2 regions of the Bacillus sp. S10(2024) genome follow, and region 2 is predicted to be linked to the other one. Evidence: riboswitches for the same ligand, from Rfam matches in the RefSeq annotation. Region 2 holds a riboswitch; the other holds the start of a gene.

Region 1 (9,864 bases), 980 kb from region 2:
TTTGCTACTAGTGTATTACCTATTGTTTTATTTGGTCCTATCGTTGGTGTAATGGTAGACCGCTGGAATCGACGAAGGTTGATGTGGATAGCTGATTTAGGAAGTATGTTCTTGGTTGGACTAATTCCAATCCTCCATTTTTTGGAGGTGCTCCAAATCTGGCATCTATACGTTATTTCTTTTATTCTAGCTGTCTTATCCATGTTATTTGATGTAGTTACTGTTACAGCAATTCCGTTTATTGCAGATCAAAAGTTAATAAAAGCGAACTCGGCATATCAAATGGTTAATCAAATTGCTAGTTTAGTAGGTCCAACATTAGCAGGTATGATAATCGCCATAATTGGAGGGTTTAACGCGCTTTGGTTAAATGTCTTTTCCTTTGCAGCTACTGTAATCGCAGTATTACTCTTACCTGAATTAGGGAGAAATAAGGTCGGCGTTAAAGAAGGCAATGTATTACAAAGCATAGCGAGAGATCTAAAAGAGGGACTGAAATGGCTGACGAATAATCGCCTTAACCTTGCTTTATCTCTTCAAGCTTCGGTTGGTAACTTTGGTGCGAGTGCTGTACTGGGCGTGTTCATGTATTATTTGCTTTCAACATTACATCTATCCGCTGAGCAAAGCGGTTATAATTACACCTTAATTGGAGTTGGGGGACTTATAGGAAGTATTATTGCAGTTCCACTCGAAAGGCACTTTCGGCGTGGAATTCTTATCCCTGTTCTTCTAGGTATAGGTGCAATTGGGTTAACATATGCAATCTGGAGTAAATATTGGCTAGCACCCGGTATTGCTCTTGGTGTTGCGATGATTTGTAATATAGCTTGGAACACGATCGTAGCATCAATCCGGCAAGAAACAGTGCCTACCGAAATACAGGGAAGGGTTCTAGGCTTCTCGCGAGTACTTACTCGTCTTGCGATGCCATTAGGAGCTTTAATAGGTGGGATAATCTCTAGCTATAATCCAGTTGCAGTGTTTGCGTTGGCGTCAGCTGCAAAGATGGTGGAAGTTTTTATTGCGGTTATGAGTCCTATCCGTAAGTTATAAGCTGAAGATTTCCTTATATTGGGTTGTGTTTACAAGGGAGTTCCTAAAAATTAGAGAAACTATGAAGAAGAAAAATGATTTATCATATGTATAAGGAGGGAATACAATGGCAGCATTTTTTATCATTTTAGGTGCGAGCATACTTGTGTTCATCAGTCTCATTCATATGTACTGGGCATGTGGTGGATCATGGGGGAGTAAGGTTGTTCTTCCGATGAAAAAAGACAGCGGCGAATATGCTTTTGTTCCGCGAAAAATAGGGACTTTTGCAGTGGCACTTGCCATTTTATGTTTTGCTATGATTCTATTAGCACAAAGTGGATATTTGTCTTTTTGGAATCCAAGTCGCTACACAAGATGGGGATGTATTGTTTTAGCTGGGATTTTCTTGTTACGTGCAGTCGGTGATATGAAATATGTTGGGTTTTTTAAAAAGGTAAAAGGGACAAAATTTTCGGTGTATGATACGTGGTTATATAGTCCTATTTGTTTATATATCGCACTTACTTTTGTAGTGGTGGTTTGTTGATAGTAGTATGTGGAAGGAAACCTTTCATTAAGGGAGGTTTTCTTTTTTTGTATTTTCTCTCTTTACAATAAGAGTTTAGAAGAGTATATTAACAGACAAATGGAAAATTTTAGAGATCAATATCGCTTAATCCAATAGGAGCGGGGGAACCAATTTTGTGCTTTGTCACTCGGGGTGAATCCTTTTTAGGTAGGGCTACTCTCAAGGTCCGAATCCGACAGCTAACCTCGTCAGCGTTTTGAGAGGGGGGGACTTGTGTGTAAAAAACACTAGGTGCGGCCTAGTGTTTTCTTTTATTCTCTTTGTGGTAAATATTCACAAATAAAATCATTTCTATATTTAATGGAGAAAAATATAGAGATAACAGAGGAGAGGAAAAGAGTGAACTGGCTAACAAGTCTACTTACAATTTGTCTATTTGTAGTTGTCGCAAAACCGATGGGGGATTACATATACAATGTTTTTCAGCAAAAGGGATCATTTCAAAAGATATTTGATCCACTAGAAAAAATTTTGTTTAAAATCGCGGGCATAAAGGGCTATAGTCAAAGCTGGCAGCGCTATTTGTTTTGTTTAATCATAACGAATCTATTTTGTATACTTGTTGTATATTCTATATTTCGATTACAGGGCATGTTACCGTTAAATCCAAATCATTTTCCAGGAATGGAGCCAACATTAGCATTGCATACAGCCATTACGTTTATGACAAATGCGAATCTACAACATTATGGGGGCGAAAGTAATTTATCTTATTTCTCTCAAATGGCTGGGATAACGTTTATGATGTTTGCAGCACCTGCAACTTCACTGTCGATTGGGATTACGTTTATTCGTGTGCTAGCAGGTAGAAAGGTAGGGAACTTCTTTGTTGATTTTGTTCAATCTATTGTAAGGGTATTGTTACCAATTTCATTTGTAGCGTCGCTCATTTTTCTAGCATTAGGAACACCGCAAACATTAGATTCTACAGTTATCGCAAAAACGTTCGAAGGGACGGAACAGGTAATTCCTCGCGGGCCAGTAGCATCTTTATTAGCTATTAAAGAACTTGGAGATAATGGCGGCGGTTTTTTTGGAACAGTTTCGGCACATCCATTTGAAAATCCAAATATGATTAGTAATGTGCTTCAAATGATGCTGCAAATGTTAATTCCGATGGCATTCCCATTTGTATATGGACGAATGGTTGGAAATCGGAAACAAGGAAGAAGTTTTTTTGTATCGATGTTTATTTTGTTTATCGCTGGATTTTCAACACTTGCCATATCTGAATTGAAAGGAAATCCGTTGTTGAATCAAATTGGTGTAGAAAGTTCACAAGGAAATATGGAAGGGAAAGAAATGCGCCTTGGCGTTATATCTTCTGCCTTATATGCAACTGTTACAAGTGCTTCAGGTACGGGGGGCGTGAATACTACACATGATACGTTAACGCCAATTGGAGGAATGGTCCCGCTCGTCAATATGCTTCTAGGAACTGTATTTGGCGGGATTGGAGTCGGATTCATAAACGTAATCATGTATGCAATGATTGCAGTATTTTTGGCAGGGCTAATGGTTGGACGTACACCGGAGTTTCTGAATAAAAAATTAGAAGGGAAAGAAATGAAGTTAATCGCCATTACCATTGTGTCTCAGCCATTACTTATTCTTGGTGCTGCGGCAATTGCTTTTTCAACACATTTAGGAACAGACAGCATTTCGAATCCTGGTTTTCATGGTTTAACACAAGTTATATATGAATATACATCGTCTGCGATGAATAATGGCTCTGGATTTGAAGGATTAAATGATAATACACCGTTTTGGAATATTTCAACAGGTCTCGTTATGTACATTGGTCGTTATTTTAGCATTATTACGATGCTTGCTGTTGCAGTTGGATTAAAAAAGAAAAAAATTGTACCAGAAACGATTGGTACGTTTCAAACCGATAGTCGTTTGTTTGGTGGAATCTTACTTGGTACTATATTTATAGTAGGTGCTTTAACATTTTTACCAATACTTGTACTGGGCCCAATTGCCGAATTTTTAACAATATCATAAAATTATAAAAGCGAGGGGTGCAAAGGCCTCTCGTTTTTATAATGAATTCTTTGTGGTTTTTGATGGCATTCATTATAGTATAGATATACGCTTTTGTTGAAGGATTTAATTATAGATTGAAAAGTTTACTTTACATAAAGAAGGATGTGCAATTGAAATGTCATTACAATCAAAATATATAGCGGGAATTTCCCTTGGAGTGATGGGAGTTGGGTTTGCCGCAACACTTCCGATTCAAGGAACGATAGCAGGTGGAATCATACAAGGTGGATTTGAAGCGGGTTTAGTAGGCGGGCTTGCCGATTGGTTTGCAGTTACGGCGCTGTTTCGCCATCCGATGGGAATTCCGATTCCGCATACAGCACTGCTGCCAAAAAATCGGAAACGAATTACGAAAGGACTTGTTTCCACACTGGAAAATGACTGGCTGACGAAAGAAAGTATAACAAATAAAGTGAAAGAGATGCAGTTAGTACAAATCGTTTTACAAATTGCAGAAAAAGAGTTGCAATCGGATAGCGTGAAAAAAGTGATTGTGCAACTTGCTGAAAAAGCGATTCTTCAAATGAATATTGAAAAATTAGCTATTGTTATTGAAAAAGAATTAAAAACGTATTTACATACGATTCATACAGGAAAAATCCTGCAAATTCTTATTGATCAACTAGTTGCAAAGCAATACGATGAAAAAACATTTGATTTTATGTTAGTTAAAGCAAAAGAGTGGACAGTTCAAGATGAAGCGCGTTATCAGCTCGGAAGTTTAGGGATGAAAACGATGGAAAATATAAAAGTAGATGGATTTTTACAGTTTACGCTTAAATCTTTTATGAATATTGTAGATGAAGAAAAAATCGGAAGTGTTTTACAGAAGTTTATAATCAGTAATATTAGTAGTTTGCAAAATCCTGATAATAGCACAAGACAACTTATATTAATGAAGATTCGCCAAGAACTTATCCGTGTAAAGGAAAGTGAAGCGGTATTGCAGGAGTTAGAGAATTGGAAAGAAAGTTTGATTGCAAATTGGAAAGCAAATGAAAAAATAACAGAATTGTTAGCTCAAGTACAGGAAAGAGCAGTTGCTTTTGTAAAAAAAGAAGAGTTTATAGATAAATATCTTCTTTCATTTTTAAAGACGCAAATGAATCAAGTAAAAGAAGATCCAGTAACGATTCAAAAAATAGATGATTGGTTACAAAAACAAATTGTAACCCTTGTCGAAAACAATCATTCTAAAATTGGAAAGCTTGTACAAGAAAATCTTGATAAGCTAGATGATCAAACGCTAATTGAAATGATTGAAAATAATGTAGGGAAAGATTTGCAGTGGATTCGCGTAAATGGAGCTGTTTGTGGATTTATGATTGGGTTAGTTTTAGAAGGGTTAAAAGCGATTATATAATGAGATAATTTGAATAGTACTGCTGAAAAAATATATATCATCTTTATTCTTATAAAAGATAAAAATTATAACCTTGCACAGCCTTCCATATAGCATTGCAAGGTTTTTTATTGGGTTTTAATTCAATATTTTGTTGAGATGTAATTTTTTGTAGTTTTTCTTCTAAGTAATGAAGGGAAAGGAATTGCATTCACGGAAATATTTACAATGTTTGTTTTCATAAATAAGTACATGCATCAATCAAAAAGGGGGGGAGTTCAATGCAAATAAAATTTAATGAATATCTTCTTCCTAGGACTGAATTAGAGCCATATGGGATTACAGTCGGTGTTGATAGAGCTCTTTGGTTTACGGAACATAAGGGAAATAAAATAGGAAGAATGACTATAACCGGTGAAATACAGGAATACTTCGTTCCTACATCAGATGTAGGGCTTTCATGTATAGCATCTGGAGCGAATGGAGATCTTTGGTTTACAGAATACAAGGCCGATCAGATTGGAAAGATTACAATGCAAGGTAAGGTTACTGAATATATGTTACCTACTGTAAAGTCAGCACCTTATGGAATAACTGAAGGACCAGATGGAGCGATTTGGTTTACGGAACTTACAGGTAATAAGATAGGAAGAATATCATCGTTAGGTGAGATTACAGAGTATACATTGCCTAATTCGGAGTCTTATCCGTCATTTATCGTATCAGGACCAGATGGGGCACTTTGGTTTACGGAGAACAAAAGTAATAAAATAGGTAAAATCACTATATCTGGTCAAATTACTGAATATTCTATACCTACAATAAATTCTGCTCCAGTAGGCATTACGAATGGACCAGATGGAGCAATATGGTTTGTAGAGATAAACGGAAATAAAATCGGAAGAATTACTACATCGGGAAAAATTAGCGAGTACCCTATTCCAACCGAAAATGCCCGGCCACATGCTATTGTTGCAGGGGATGATGGAGTACTTTGGTTTACCGAATGGGCAGGAAATCAGATTGGACGAATTACGGTGGATGGAGAAATTACCGAATATCAAATTCCTACCAAAAACTCGGAACCACATGGAATTGTACTTGGACCAGATGGAGCAATATGGTTTGCAGAAGAATGTAATCAAATAGGACAGTTAATTTGTTTATAAAACCTTGTAAATCTAAATAATCGATTAACATGTAAGGAATAACAGTGCCAGGTGGATATTGCCTGTTACGCGCTTGAAGATAGGGACTTCTTTCGGAAGTATGTTAAAGAAATATGTAATGAAGAATAGTAAAATTGTATATTGAAAGGGTGTGAATGTAAGTAAGGTAACACTTACTTACAACTATGAAAATAAAAGTGATAATAGCTGATGATAATTCTTTTATAAGAGAAGGCATGAAAATCATTTTAAGTACATACGAAGAATTTGAGGTGTTAGAAACAGTTAATGATGGACAAGAGGCTTTGGATTATTGCCAGAAACATGATGTAGATATTGCACTTTTAGATGTACGTATGCCAAATATGAATGGCGTGGAAGCAACGAAATTAATTTGCGAACAAACAAAAACAAAGCCGCTTATTTTAACGACATTTGATGATGATGAATACATTTTAGATGCAGTGAAAAATGGGGCAAAAGGTTATCTATTAAAAAATAATGATCCAGAGCGAATTCGAGATGCAATAAAAAGTGTTCATCACGGCAATACTGTGATGCAAGATGTAGTTCTTAATAAAATTAAATCTAACTTACAAGGCAATAAAGAAGAAGGATCAAAAATAGATAAGAGTCTTTTCACAGAAAGAGAGCTTAGTATTATTGCTCTGATTGCGAAAGGCTTTTCGAATAAAGAGATTTCAAAACAGCTTTTTATATCAGAAGGGACAATTGCGAACTATATTACGTCAGTTCTGAATAAAACAGGGCTTGAGCATCGTACGCAAATTGCAATTTATTATTTAACAGGAACTGTGGAATAAAAAAATGAATTTTTGGATGATTATTAGTAAGCTTATCGTTTTCCTTTACATCGTGTTTAGTTATGTCCATTCTAATGCTACAAATTTGCCATGGATTGTATTTACGTTACTTTTGTATCTTTGTATAAATGTTTCGATCTACATTTTCAAAATAGATGCAGTGAAAAAAGTGATTATATTTATATCAATTGTGACTATAGCTGTTTCGTATAAACAAATTCATCCGTTATTACTTTTATTTTTACCGCTGAATTTATATGAATATACTTCTTATTACATACAGAAAAGAGAGATGCTTCTTTTTATTATGCTTCTTCCAGTTATGTTTGCCCAGGAAAATATACGTATGACATACGGTTTAATCGCTGTATTTAGTTTTGTTGTTTTTACAATGGCCAAGCTTTATATGGAAAGGTTATGTAAACTCGAATCAGAAAATGACATGATGCGAAAAGATTTGCAAAGGCTCACAAAAAACTTGAATGAAAATAAAGCATACATCAGACAATCGGAATACACATTTAAACTAGAAGAACGAAATCGATTATCACAAGAAATTCATGATAAAATTGGTCACTCTATGACATCTGCGTTGATTCAAATGGAAGCTGCGAAAAGATTGATGGATACTGAAAAGAAGAAATCGGCAGAGTTGCTTCAAAACGCCATTCATATTTCTAAAGACGGAATTGAGAGTATTAGAATTACGTTGAAAAATATGAAACCACCAACTGAACAAATGGGTATTCATCGTATGAAATTATTCATAGATGAATTTGCGGTGAAACATGATATGAAAATTCTATTTGTACATAAGGGGAATTTGGAAGCTATTTCGCCGATACAATGGAAAATCATTGGAGAAAATGTAATGGAAGCGTTAACGAATGCTATGAAATATGCTGAGGCCACAGCTGTTTCGATTGATATTCATGTGCTCAATACTGTTGTGAAGGTGCAGGTGAAAGACAATGGGAATGGTGTACCGCAAGTGAAAAAAGGGCTCGGCATTATCGGTATGGAAGAGCGTACAGCTTCTATTAACGGGACGATAATTGTAGATGGTACAAATGGTTTTTCTGTAACAATGCTATTGCCAATGTAATAAAGATTAAGTGAGATGAATGATTTCATGTGAAAAAAGTGAATATTCTCATGTGGAAAGAATGAACTTATGCACTGAGCAGGTTCATTCTTTTTACTTATAATAACAGTAGAGAAACTGAAACAGGGGTGAAATGATGAACGCATTAGAAATCAAAAACTTAACGAAAAAATTTGGTGATTTCATCGCAGTAGATAATATGTCTTTAGTTATTAAACAAGGGGAAATATTTGGGTTTTTAGGCTCAAATGGTGCTGGTAAAAGTACAACAATTAATATGATTGCTGGATTATTACGAAGTAACGAAGGTGAGATTTGCATACTAGGTAAAAATGTAAAACGGCATAACCGTTTTGCAAAAATGAACATCGGTATTGTCCCGCAAGACATAGCAATTTACGAGGAATTAACAGCCTATGAAAATGTAAAGTTTTTTGCGGGATTATATGGATTAAGAGGAACGGAATTAAAAGCGAGAGTAGAAGATGCTCTTCAGTTTGTAGGACTTAGTGATAAACATAAAAGCTACCCGAAAAATTTCTCTGGTGGAATGAAGCGAAGACTTAACATTGCTTGTGCAATTGCGCATCGTCCGAAGCTAATTATTATGGATGAGCCGACAGTGGGAATTGATCCACAGTCAAGAAACTACATTCTCGAGTCTGTTCGAAAGTTAAATGAAATGGGGAGCACAATCATTTATACAAGTCACTATATGGAGGAAGTAGAAGAGATTTGTACGAAAATTGCGATTGTCGATCATGGAAAGATTATTGCAGAAGGAACGAAAGAACAGTTAAAAGCAATCATTACTGATACGAAAGATATTTGGATTGAAGTAAAAGCAATTGAAAATATGGATGTAAACCAACTGAAGGAAGTTAGTGGTGTTAAGGCTGTTCAAGTAGAAGAAAACGTAATTAAAGTGAATTCTGATACTGGAGTGAATAATTTAAATAAAATCATTCAATATTTTATTAGTCACGATGTAGAAATACGATCATTAGAGGAACAGGCACCAAACCTTGAAACAGTGTTTCTGACGTTGACAGGAAGAAAATTACGAGATCAATAGTAAATAGAAAAGGAGGTTCACCGCTTGAACATCTTCAATATTGCTATCACGCAACTGAAAAAAGAGTTTCGGGATTTAAGAACATTAGTTTTTATGTTAGCATTCCCAGTGGTGCTTATGCTCATCTTGGGAACGGCTTTAACAAATGCATTTAATGGTGACAGTCTCTCTATTAAAAATATACAAGTATTATATAAAGATGAAGCAGATAGTAAATTCTTACAGTCATTTGAAGCGTTTATAAAAGAAACAAGTAAATCGGGAATTCGCTTTAAAAAGGTTTCAGCCGATGTAGATGGAAAAGAAGAAGTGAAACAAAATAAATATGCTGGCTATGTAGAAATGAATCAAGATGGTGTGAAATTATATGAAAGTGATCGAAATAGCATTGAAGGAAGTATTCTCCAGGGGATGCTTACTACATTTGTCGATAAGTACAATGTAGCAGTTGAAGTCGCAAAAGTAGATCCTGGGAAAGTGAGTACAGTAATTTCAAGTGGAAATCATGATGATTATATACAAGAGACATCCTTACAAGCTGCTAAAAAACCAAGTTCTATGGATTATTATTCGGTTGTGGTGACGACAATGATTGCCTTGTACGGAGCGATGGGAGCAAGTTCTCTGATTCGAGAAGAGCGAGTACGCAAAACAGGAGAGCGTTTAATTGCAG
Region 2 (9,864 bases):
GATAAATCCTGCACCAACCCCGCCGTATACTGTATTTAACATCATATTTACAAGTGGTACGAGCCCTCCAATTGGTGTCAACGTATCATGCATTGTATCAACAGCACCTGTTTCCGCTGCCGTTGTTACTGTTGCGTATAGTGAAGAAAATACGGTTCCAAAACGAACTTCTTTTCCTTCTACGCTGCCTTGAGTATGTTGCATTCCCATTTCATTTAACGCTGGGTTTCCATGTAACTCTGACGTTACAATTGTTGTAAATCCCATTAAAAATACAATGAATAAAGAAACGAAAAGAACGCGTCCTTGTTTTTTATTCCCGACCATTCTTCCGTATGTGAATGGCAAGGCTGTTGGTAACAGCATCATAAGCATCATTTGTAAAATGTTACTGATTTGACTTGGGTTTTCAAATGGATGCGTTGAGTTTGCCCCGAAAAATCCTCCGCCGTTGTTACCTAATTCCTTAATCGAAACGAAAGAAGCAACTGGACCACGTAATATACTTTGTTTCACGCCTTCAATTGTATGAGCTGTAACTGCACCTTCTAACGTTTGCGGTACACCAAGCGCAACAAAGATCAATGCTGCTATAAATGCAATTGGAAGAAAAACTCTCGTTAAAGCACGTGTAAAATCTACGAAGAAATTTCCAAGTTCTTTCCCAGCTAAACCTCTTATAAAAGCCATTACAATCGCTAATGTTGTTGCTGGTGCTGTAAACATTAAAAACGTAATTCCGATTAATTGTGATAAGTACGAAACACCATTCTCACCGCTGTAATGCTGTAAATTTGTATCTGCCATAAAACTAATCGCTGTATTAAAAGCTAGTGTAGGCTCCATTCCCTCAACATGAGCTGGATTTAATGGCAATACCGATTGCAGGCGAAGTATAAAATAGACAACAACAATCATAAATCCGTTGAGCGCAACTAATGATAATGCATATTGTTTCCAACTCTGGTTATAAGGTTTGATACCCGAAATTTTAAAAATAATATTTTCAAAGGGACCGAACACTTTATCCAATTTGCTATTCCCTTGAAACGCCTTCTCTAAATAAATTCCGGTTGGCTTTGCAACAAGAACAAATAATAACATTGTGACCAAAACGGCAATCCAAATCATAATAAACCTTTCCCCCTAATTAAAACTTTTCTGGATTTAATAGCGCATAAACTAAGTACACAGTAAGTAAGCCAACAATAATGGATACTGCAATACTCATTGTTTCTTCCCTTCTTTCACAACGTTATCCGACCATCTTGCAAGACCGACCATTGATCCAACTAACACAATTAAAATTCCGATCATAGCGATATCTAACATTCTTCATCCCTCACTAAATGTAAAATTTTACCATTTAAATCATAAAAAAAGAACACTGAGGATCTACTCAGTGTTCGAAAATGAACAACACAAAAGTAAACCTCCTCTCCAAACGCTTACGAGGTTAGCTGTCGGATTCGGGCCTAAAGAGTAGCCCTACTTTCATCATGAAAGATTCACCCCAAGTGACAATGCACAAAATTGGTTCCCCCGCTCCATTTCTGGACTCAGCGATATCAGGTTGTTTTTTGGAAATTTTATGAACAATTTATGAATGTAAATATACTCCTCTACATTTCACTTGTAAAGAGGGAAAATAACGAAAATATAAAAATATAAGACCTTTTAAACGCTTACATTAAGGGCATATACATCTTTATCATCTATTTTCTTTTATTTTCTTCCCTTTTCATTATGTATACGTTCCTTTGCAAATGAAAAAGAAGATCGTCTCTACAACATAATCTGCTTTTCTCTCTTTGTTTTATGACAAAAAAGCCCCTGACCTATGCACGGCCAGGGACTCTTTCTAAAAAGAATGAAGTTTTTTCAACATACAAGTCTCTGCCACGCTGAATACAATAGGATCCGCTACTTTGCTTTCTCCCTCTGTTTTACACCTCGCTCGTGGCACAAAAAGGCCCACCCTAAAAAGAAAGGCGCTTTTAACTAACCTTCTAATTCATCTAAATCATAAAAAAGACCGTAAGTTACGACCTCGAATACATACTTGCACCAATTCTGCATGTTGCTTCTCATATTCGATAATGTCTTGTTCTAAATATAGACAGATATCTTCTGGCGGAAGAGTCACATGTGGTTTCGGAAAGAATGGATCAAGTTCTGCTAATTCATATACTCGTTCTAACGAAAGTGCCCACCGTTTTGCTAAATCACGGCAAAGTAATACTTTCATCGCTTCTTTCATATCCGATTCCTCCGCCCCTACTCTAAAGTCAAAAACGAAATATTATCACAAGTTGTAAACACCACTAATTGGATTCCAAGCGTTTCATAGAGGTGCTTTGGATATTGTTTATTTCGCGTGACAACTGTAATAGGCGCCGTAAAAGAAGAGCGAATACGTTCGGCGAAAAAGCTAATTGTGGATAATTCATCTCCTAGCAAAATTGCTTTTTTAACTCCTTTGCATATTTTCACAATCATGCTCGGATTATCCGGACAGCAATATGTTTGCTGAAACCCACATGCTTTCACTTCACTTGTTACATATTCACTCGCTGTAAAAATGACCATTTCACTTTGAAAAGGCACTAAATCTTTCAAACTCTTTACTTTGGCAGCTTCTCCTACACAAATAAGCGTGTACTCTTTTTCTTCATCCATGCACTGCATCCTCCTTCACATAAAAGAATTTTTAAATATAAATCAAAATTCTCTCATGTTAGTCGGACCGATGAATTGATGTATTCACTTGCACCATCCTCTCTCAACACGCTTACGGAGTTAGCTGTCGGATTTGGGCTTTGAGAGTAGCCCTACCTTCAAAAAGGATTCACCCCAAGTGACAATGCACAAAATTGGTTCCTCCGCTCCAAATTTTGGATTCAGCGATCAAAAAAATAGATTCTGGCTGATATACTACTCCTAAATTTGGAAAAAGTAAACATAAAAAAAGCCAATTTTTTTAACTGGCTTTTTTTAAAATACATATTTATACACGTACATTTCTACGTCCATACGCAAAATGATTCGTTGGTCCATGACCGCTGCCAATGTTCAGCTCATCTTCAATTGCTATACTAATAAAGCTCTTTGCTTCACGAACTGCGGCAGCAATTTCATAACCTTTCGCTAGTCCTGCTGTTACAGCTGCGGCAAATGTACAACCACTTCCATGTGTTTGAATAGACGCAATCCGTTTACTTCTATACTCCATAAACACATTTCCATCAAACAATAAGTCAATTACTTCATTCCCTTGATACGCTGCATGTCCACCTTTCATCACAACAAACTTCGCCCCTAAACCATGCAGTATTTTCGCAGCTTCTTTACTGTCTTCAATTGTATGAATCTGCATTCCTGTTAATACTTCTGCTTCAGGAACATTTGGTGTAATTACCGTCGCAAGCGGCAGCAAATGTTCTATTAATGCCAAAACGGCTTCTTGTTGTAATAACGATGCACCGCCTTTGGCAATCATAACAGGATCTAGCACAATATTATTCCATGAAAATGATTTAATGTTTTCGGCTACGACTCTAATAATTTCACTACTAAATAACATTCCAAGTTTTACTGCATCTGGCGTTAAATCAACACCGATAGAATGTAACTGCTTTTCAATTCCTTCTACAGGAACTGGATACACCCCTTGTACACCAAGCGTATTTTGAGCCGTAATCGCTGTAATGGCTGTCATTCCGTACACATCTAGCTCTTGAAATGTTTTTAAATCTGCTTGAATTCCCGCACCGCCGCCGCTATCAGAGCCAGCAATCGTTAATGCTTTATTCACTTTCATTTCCCTCACCCTTTTTAACCAAAGTAACGATGATAAATCGTTTTTGCTTCCGCTATATCCTTTGTCCCATGCACAAGCACACGGCCGTCTTGAAATGCTACTAACCGTTTATTCTCAACAGAAAACGATAATAAATACGGATTCACTGTTAAATCCGTTACCCGATTTTGTAGCAAATTTTTATACATAGACAAATGAAGCTGCTCTTTATGCGGCGGACGAATTTGTACTGTATTTCTGCCGCATAAAACAGCTGCCCTGGAAGTATTCTCCTTACTTAAATACGGATAAATAGCTTCCTCCCCGCATGATAGGCAGTGCTCGTTTCGCAATTTTTGTACGTTCATGCATGAATATTCATTTTTCCATACATCAAATGACACAAGCCCATTACGTAGTGCCTCATAATCTTCTACTAAAATCTTTAATGCTTCCGTAACTTGATGTGATACAACAATGGATACAGCAGGCGAAATAATTCCTGCTGTATCACATGTCGCTCCGCCAAGGGGAATCGATCGCAATAAACAAGATAGGCACGGCGTCTTTCCTGGTAAAATTGTATAAGAAAGACCGTAACTACCAACACAAGCTCCGTAAATCCACGGAATTGAATACTTTTGCGATACATCATTTACAATAAAACGCGTCTCAAAGTTATCTGTTGCATCGATGATGAGATCTACACCTGTGACAAGTTCTTCTAGTTCTTCTGCTGTTACATCTTGCACATAAGTTTCTACAACTACATCACTATTAATGGCTTGTAAACGCCGCCTAGCTGCCACTGCTTTTGGTAAATGATTTTCTACATCAGCCTCACAATATAACTGTTGGCGCTGCAGATTACTCCAGTCAATGTAATCACGGTCAACAATCGTTACTTTGCCAATTCCAGCGCGAACAAGCATCTCTGCATTTGCACTACCAAGCGCTCCTGCACCAATTATAAGTACATGTTTTTCTCTTATTTTGTTCTGTCCTTCTTCCCCAATTGGAGAGAACAACATTTGACGGGAATATCGGCTATTCAAGAACGCTCATTCCTTCTAACGGGCTGCTTGCAGTCGCACAACGCTTACGTGCAATACGTCCTGCTTCAAAACCTAATCTTCCTGCCTGAATACTAAGTTTCATTGCTTCTGCCATTTTCACAGGATCTTTTGCCCCGGAAACAGCTGTATTTAATAACACTCCTTCTGCACCTAATTCCAGCGCAAACGCTGCGTCAGCTGGACTACCAATGCCCGCATCAACAATAACGGGAACAGTCGCTTGCTCTATAATAAAGCTTAAATGTAATGGGTTTACAATCCCAAGACCAGAGCCAATTGGCGATGCACCAGGCATGATCGCATGGACGCCTAACTCTTGTAATTTACGTGCTAATACAACATCATCAGACGTATACGGCAAAACGATAAACCCTTCTTTTAATAACATTTCTGACGCTTTTAACGTTTCAACTGGGTCTGGTAATAACGTTTTATCATCACCAATTACTTCTACTTTAATCATGTCGCATAAGCCCGATGCTTTTGCTAGCTTTGCAATACGCACTGCCTCTTCTGCTGTTTTTGCCCCTGCTGTATTGGGAAGAAGGGTATACTTTGTTACATCAATTTTTTCTAGTAAATTTGGCTGCTCTGCATCAAAAATATCCATCCGACGCACTGCAAACGTTAAAATTTCTGCTTCTGATACTTCAATCGCTTTCTTTTGCACATCAAAATCCGAAAACTTCCCTGTTCCTAATAACAATCTAGACTGGAAAGTAAATGGTCCAATTTTCAACATAATCAACCGCCTCCTACGAATGTGACAATTTCAATTTGATCACCCTCAAAAACAGATGTATCTTGATGATTCTCTTTTTGCAAAATATCTTGATTGCGTTCTACTACAACAATTTTCGTCTCTAGTCCTAAATGAATAAGTAAGTCCGCTACCGTCTTAATCTCACCTGGCACGTCAACTTGTCTACCGTTAATTTTTAAGTTCAAGCTTTCATCTCCTTACAAAATATATAACAAACATAAAACTCGTTCTTTTTAAAGTGGGCGAGAGGAACTGGCCATACATAGAAGCAGTCATGGCTTTTTTCTGCCACGTCCGTTAATAAAACAAAAAGAGAAAACAAGTGTAGGTCTTATTTTACCTAGATTGTGAAAGCAGCGAATCTAGTAAACCATTACTTTGCTTTCCTTCTATTAGATCTGCCATATACTGTCCTGATACTGGACTTAATAAGATTCCATTTCGATAGTGACCTGTACAAGCATATAAACCAGTAATTTCTTCATGCTTACCGATATACGGCATACTATGATTCGATTGCGGACGTAATCCTGCCCATGCCCCTTCCCATTCTGCTTCCTTTAGCGCCGGAAGGATACTATATGCACGTTCTAATATAGAAGTAATGCTTTCAGGACGCACCGCCTTGTTATATGTATGAGGCTTCATTGTTGCCCCAATGACATAACGCCCACCGCGCTTCGGTGCGATATAAAATCGCTCTTGAAAAATAGGTGCTTGTAATAACGGCTTACGACTGCGCACTGCAACGACTTCACCTTTAACAGGATATGTGCCCCATTCATGGTGAAAATATTTTAATAGTTTTGTACTCCACGAACCTCCAGCAATTACTACGTTTTCACATAAAATCGCTCCTTCTGTTGTCAGTAATCCTGTTACGCGATTATCGTTCATTTGAATATCAAACACTTCAGTTTCTTCATATATATCGGCTCCAGATAATGCAGCAGAATGAGCGAATGCTTTCGTCAGCTCTGGGGCAATCACATGACCATCTTTTGGGTGATAGACTGCTCCAATAATAGAAGTAGATAAATAGGGCTCTTTTCCCCGCAATTCTTCTCCTGAGATAAAATAGGACTCTTCTCCTGTTTGCTGCTGCCATTTCATAATATGAAGAAGCCGGACACTCTCTTCTTCATTTTGAGCAATACGGTAAATCCCTTTTTCTTCATATCCGATATCAATTCCGGTTTTATCACGTAATAGACTTGCAAGTTTAGGAAACATCGCGCGACTTTTCCTACCTAATTCAAACAGCGGATCGTATTCATCCCATTCCGCCTGTACACCTAATAATCCGGCGGCTGCTTTAGAGGCTTCAGAAGCAATCTTTTGTTTTTCAATGATGGCAACTTTATAACCTCTTTCAGCAAGAAAATGTGCAACCGAACTTCCGATTACACCGCCGCCAACGATGGCAACATCATATATTATTCTCATGAGTTCTCGCCCACTTTCGTATCGTTTCCTTATATAACTTTGCCTGCTCATTCGGTTTTACGGCACTTAAAATTCCAGACATTATTGCAATACCAGCAGCCCCGGTGCCGAGCGCTTCTGCTGTATTATGAGGAGTAATCCCTCCAATAGCGGTAATTGGGATTGTTAAACGTTCTGCTATTTCGGTAATCCCTTCTAACCCTCTTGGCGGCACTCCCTTTTTAGAGTTTGTTTGAAACAAATGCCCATACAGAAGGGAATCTGCACCATTTTTAAAAGCCGATACAGCTTCTTCAAATGAATGAACGGAGTAACCAACATGCAAATAAGAAAATTTTTCTTTAACAGATTTTACATCCACGCTGCTATACCCAAGTTGTACACGTCTAATATTTAATAAAATTGCAATATCAATCCGATCATTGATGACAAGTTTAGAAGAAGGAAATCCTTTATATAAGAGCTTCTCCACACCTTCATATAACTCTTTCGTACTTTTCTCTCGCTCACGAATGTGCAAATAATCTATTTCACTTTCAATATCAATTGCTATATGCCCTAACTCTTCAAATGACATACGACCATTTGATATAACGTGAAGCTCAGCTTTCATATCTATTCGCCTACTTTAAAATGTTTTCAAACAACTCGTTTGCTGGAACAATTTCTTTTGCCATTCCTTTTTCTTTTAACCACTTGTTTTGTTTTTCCCAAGAACTTGCTGTATCTGATAAAAATGGTTCATCTTTCGTTTCCATTTTATCTAATAAAATTTTCATACTCTCTTTTTCAACTTCTGGAACCAATGGGAAATTCTCTTTTTCTTGGTGATTTAATAAAATGTTTAATGCTTCATCTGGATTTTTCTTCATAAATTCATAACCTTTTTTCGCCCCGCGTAAAAAGGCTTGTAATGTTTCTTTATCCTGTTTCAATGTTTTATCGCCTGTTACAAATACCAGTTCATGATAGTTCGGTACACCGTAATCCGCTGGGTTAAAATATGCTGGCTCGTAACCTTTATGACGCATGACTGGAACTTCATGGTTAATATATGCCCCTGTAACAGCATCTACTTTTTTCGTAGTAAGAGCCGGTACTAAATCAAAACCAACATCAACTACTTTTACGTTGTTTGGATTTCCCCCGTCTTCTTTAATCATCGTTTTTAAATATTCTTCACTTAACGGTGTCCCTGAATATCCAACTGTTTTTCCTTCCAAATCTTTAGGAGAAGAAATGCCTGCTGATTTTAGCGATACAACATGGTTTAAAGGGGAACGAACAACTGCACCGATAGATTTCACTGGAATGTGTTCATTCGCTCTCGCAATCACAACGTCAGGCTGATAATACAATCCAACAGTTACTTTTCCTGCTGCTGCTAACGTTAATGGATCAGTTGGATTAGAAGGAAATTTAATATTTACCTTCACACCTTCTTCTTTAAAATAACCTTTTTCCATTGCTGCATAAATAAAGCTATGCACTGCATTTGGATACCAATCGAGCATGACAGTGACTTCTTTTTCGCCTTTTTTCTTTTCTGATGCCGAATTGCTAGAACACCCAACAATCATCGCGATTAACAATGTAAATACAAAGATGCGCTTTACTAATTTCATGAATGCTTCCTCCAACTAATACATTTTCTCTCAAATATCGAAACGAGTAATACAAAGAAAATAGCGAGCAATGACAATAAAACAATTGGTGCAAACACACCCGCACCATCCATTTGTGTCATCATTCGTTTACTAAAATAGCCTAGTCCTGCTTGTGCTCCAAGCCACTCTCCAATCGCTGCCCCAATCACGCTAAACGGCACAGCCACCTTTAAAGCTGAGAAAAAATAGGGAAGTGCAGACGGTAATTTCAATTTGAAGAAAACATCTTTTTTTGTTGCACCATATGTAATTAAAAGCTCTTCCCACTCCTTTTTCGTACTACAAAGGCCATCATACGTATTTACTGTAATGGGAAAGAATGTAATCAGTACTGTGACAACAACCTTACTCCAAATCGAATAGCCAAACCATAAAACAAATAATGGTGCTAAAGCTGTAATGGGAATCGTCTGTGAAGCAACTAATAGCGGATAAAATGCCTTCTCAGCAAATGTACTCATACTCATCAACATTGCTAACCCAACACCTAATACGATAGAAATAACAATGCCGATCACTGTAACAGAGAGCGTTGCTGGTAAATGCACCGTAAGCAATATATTCCGCAAATCCCATATTTTTTGAACAATGGCACTTGGAGACGGTAAAATGTACATTTCATCAAGAATCCGTGCTCCTACTTCCCAGCCAATCAGCAAAATAGTCGTTACAATAATGGCCGGAACATAATCTACAATTCGCTTCATACAAGCACCTGTCTTTGCAATATGCCAATGAGTTCATCTTTTAATGCCAGCATTTCTGGGTGATGCAAATCTTTTCGAGACCGTTCTTGCCCAAGTGGCACAGTCCGCTCAGTTAATAATGTAATGGGCTGCTCTGTTACGATAAAAATACGGTTAGAAAGATACAGCGCTTCATCAACATCATGCGTAATAAACAAAATTGTTTTTTGCCAATATTCCCACTGTTCAAACAACCATTCTTGCAAAGATGCCTTCGTTAATGCATCAAGTGCACTAAACGGTTCATCTAATAGTAAGAGGTCACCGCCCGTTAACAACGTCCGAATAAACGATACGCGTTGCCGCATTCCGCCTGATAAATCTTTTGGCTGTTTCTTTTCATACCCTTGCAGTCCAAATTGCTCCA

What was found. A riboswitch is a leader RNA that binds a small molecule or an ion and turns the genes downstream of it on or off. The one in region 2 is predicted to bind cyclic di-AMP.
Region 1: another riboswitch for cyclic di-AMP. It lies ahead of kdpA (potassium-transporting ATPase subunit KdpA); the one in region 2 lies ahead of AB1280_RS14305 (hypothetical protein).

What each region holds. Positions count from the first base shown of each region.
Region 1 is NZ_JBFLUR010000002.1:1,821,218-1,831,081, reverse strand. It holds gene AB1280_RS09335 (MFS transporter) at 1-1,056, shown strand, start outside; gene AB1280_RS09330 (DUF3995 domain-containing protein) at 1,163-1,585, shown strand; cyclic di-AMP (ydaO/yuaA leader) riboswitch at 1,699-1,837, shown strand; gene kdpA (potassium-transporting ATPase subunit KdpA) at 1,967-3,634, shown strand; gene AB1280_RS09320 (DUF445 domain-containing protein) at 3,792-5,039, shown strand; gene AB1280_RS09315 (virginiamycin B lyase family protein) at 5,300-6,187, shown strand; gene AB1280_RS09310 (response regulator) at 6,373-7,011, shown strand; gene AB1280_RS09305 (sensor histidine kinase) at 7,016-8,116, shown strand; gene AB1280_RS09300 (ATP-binding cassette domain-containing protein) at 8,253-9,191, shown strand; gene AB1280_RS09295 (ABC transporter permease) at 9,216-9,864, shown strand, end outside.
Region 2 is NZ_JBFLUR010000002.1:2,797,896-2,807,759, forward strand. It holds gene kdpA (potassium-transporting ATPase subunit KdpA) at 1-1,131, opposite strand, end outside; gene kdpF (K(+)-transporting ATPase subunit F) at 1,151-1,231, opposite strand; gene AB1280_RS14295 (hypothetical protein) at 1,228-1,332, opposite strand; cyclic di-AMP (ydaO/yuaA leader) riboswitch at 1,432-1,575, opposite strand; gene AB1280_RS14300 (hypothetical protein) at 2,024-2,248, opposite strand; gene AB1280_RS14305 (hypothetical protein) at 2,278-2,679, opposite strand; cyclic di-AMP (ydaO/yuaA leader) riboswitch at 2,773-2,916, opposite strand; gene thiD (bifunctional hydroxymethylpyrimidine kinase/phosphomethylpyrimidine kinase) at 3,008-3,820, opposite strand; gene AB1280_RS14315 (thiazole biosynthesis adenylyltransferase ThiF) at 3,835-4,854, opposite strand; gene AB1280_RS14320 (thiazole synthase) at 4,847-5,617, opposite strand; gene thiS (sulfur carrier protein ThiS) at 5,620-5,823, opposite strand; gene thiO (glycine oxidase ThiO) at 5,975-7,084, opposite strand; gene tenI (thiazole tautomerase TenI) at 7,068-7,697, opposite strand; gene AB1280_RS14340 (ABC transporter substrate-binding protein) at 7,708-8,709, opposite strand; gene AB1280_RS14345 (ABC transporter permease) at 8,706-9,458, opposite strand; gene AB1280_RS14350 (ABC transporter ATP-binding protein) at 9,455-9,864, opposite strand, start outside.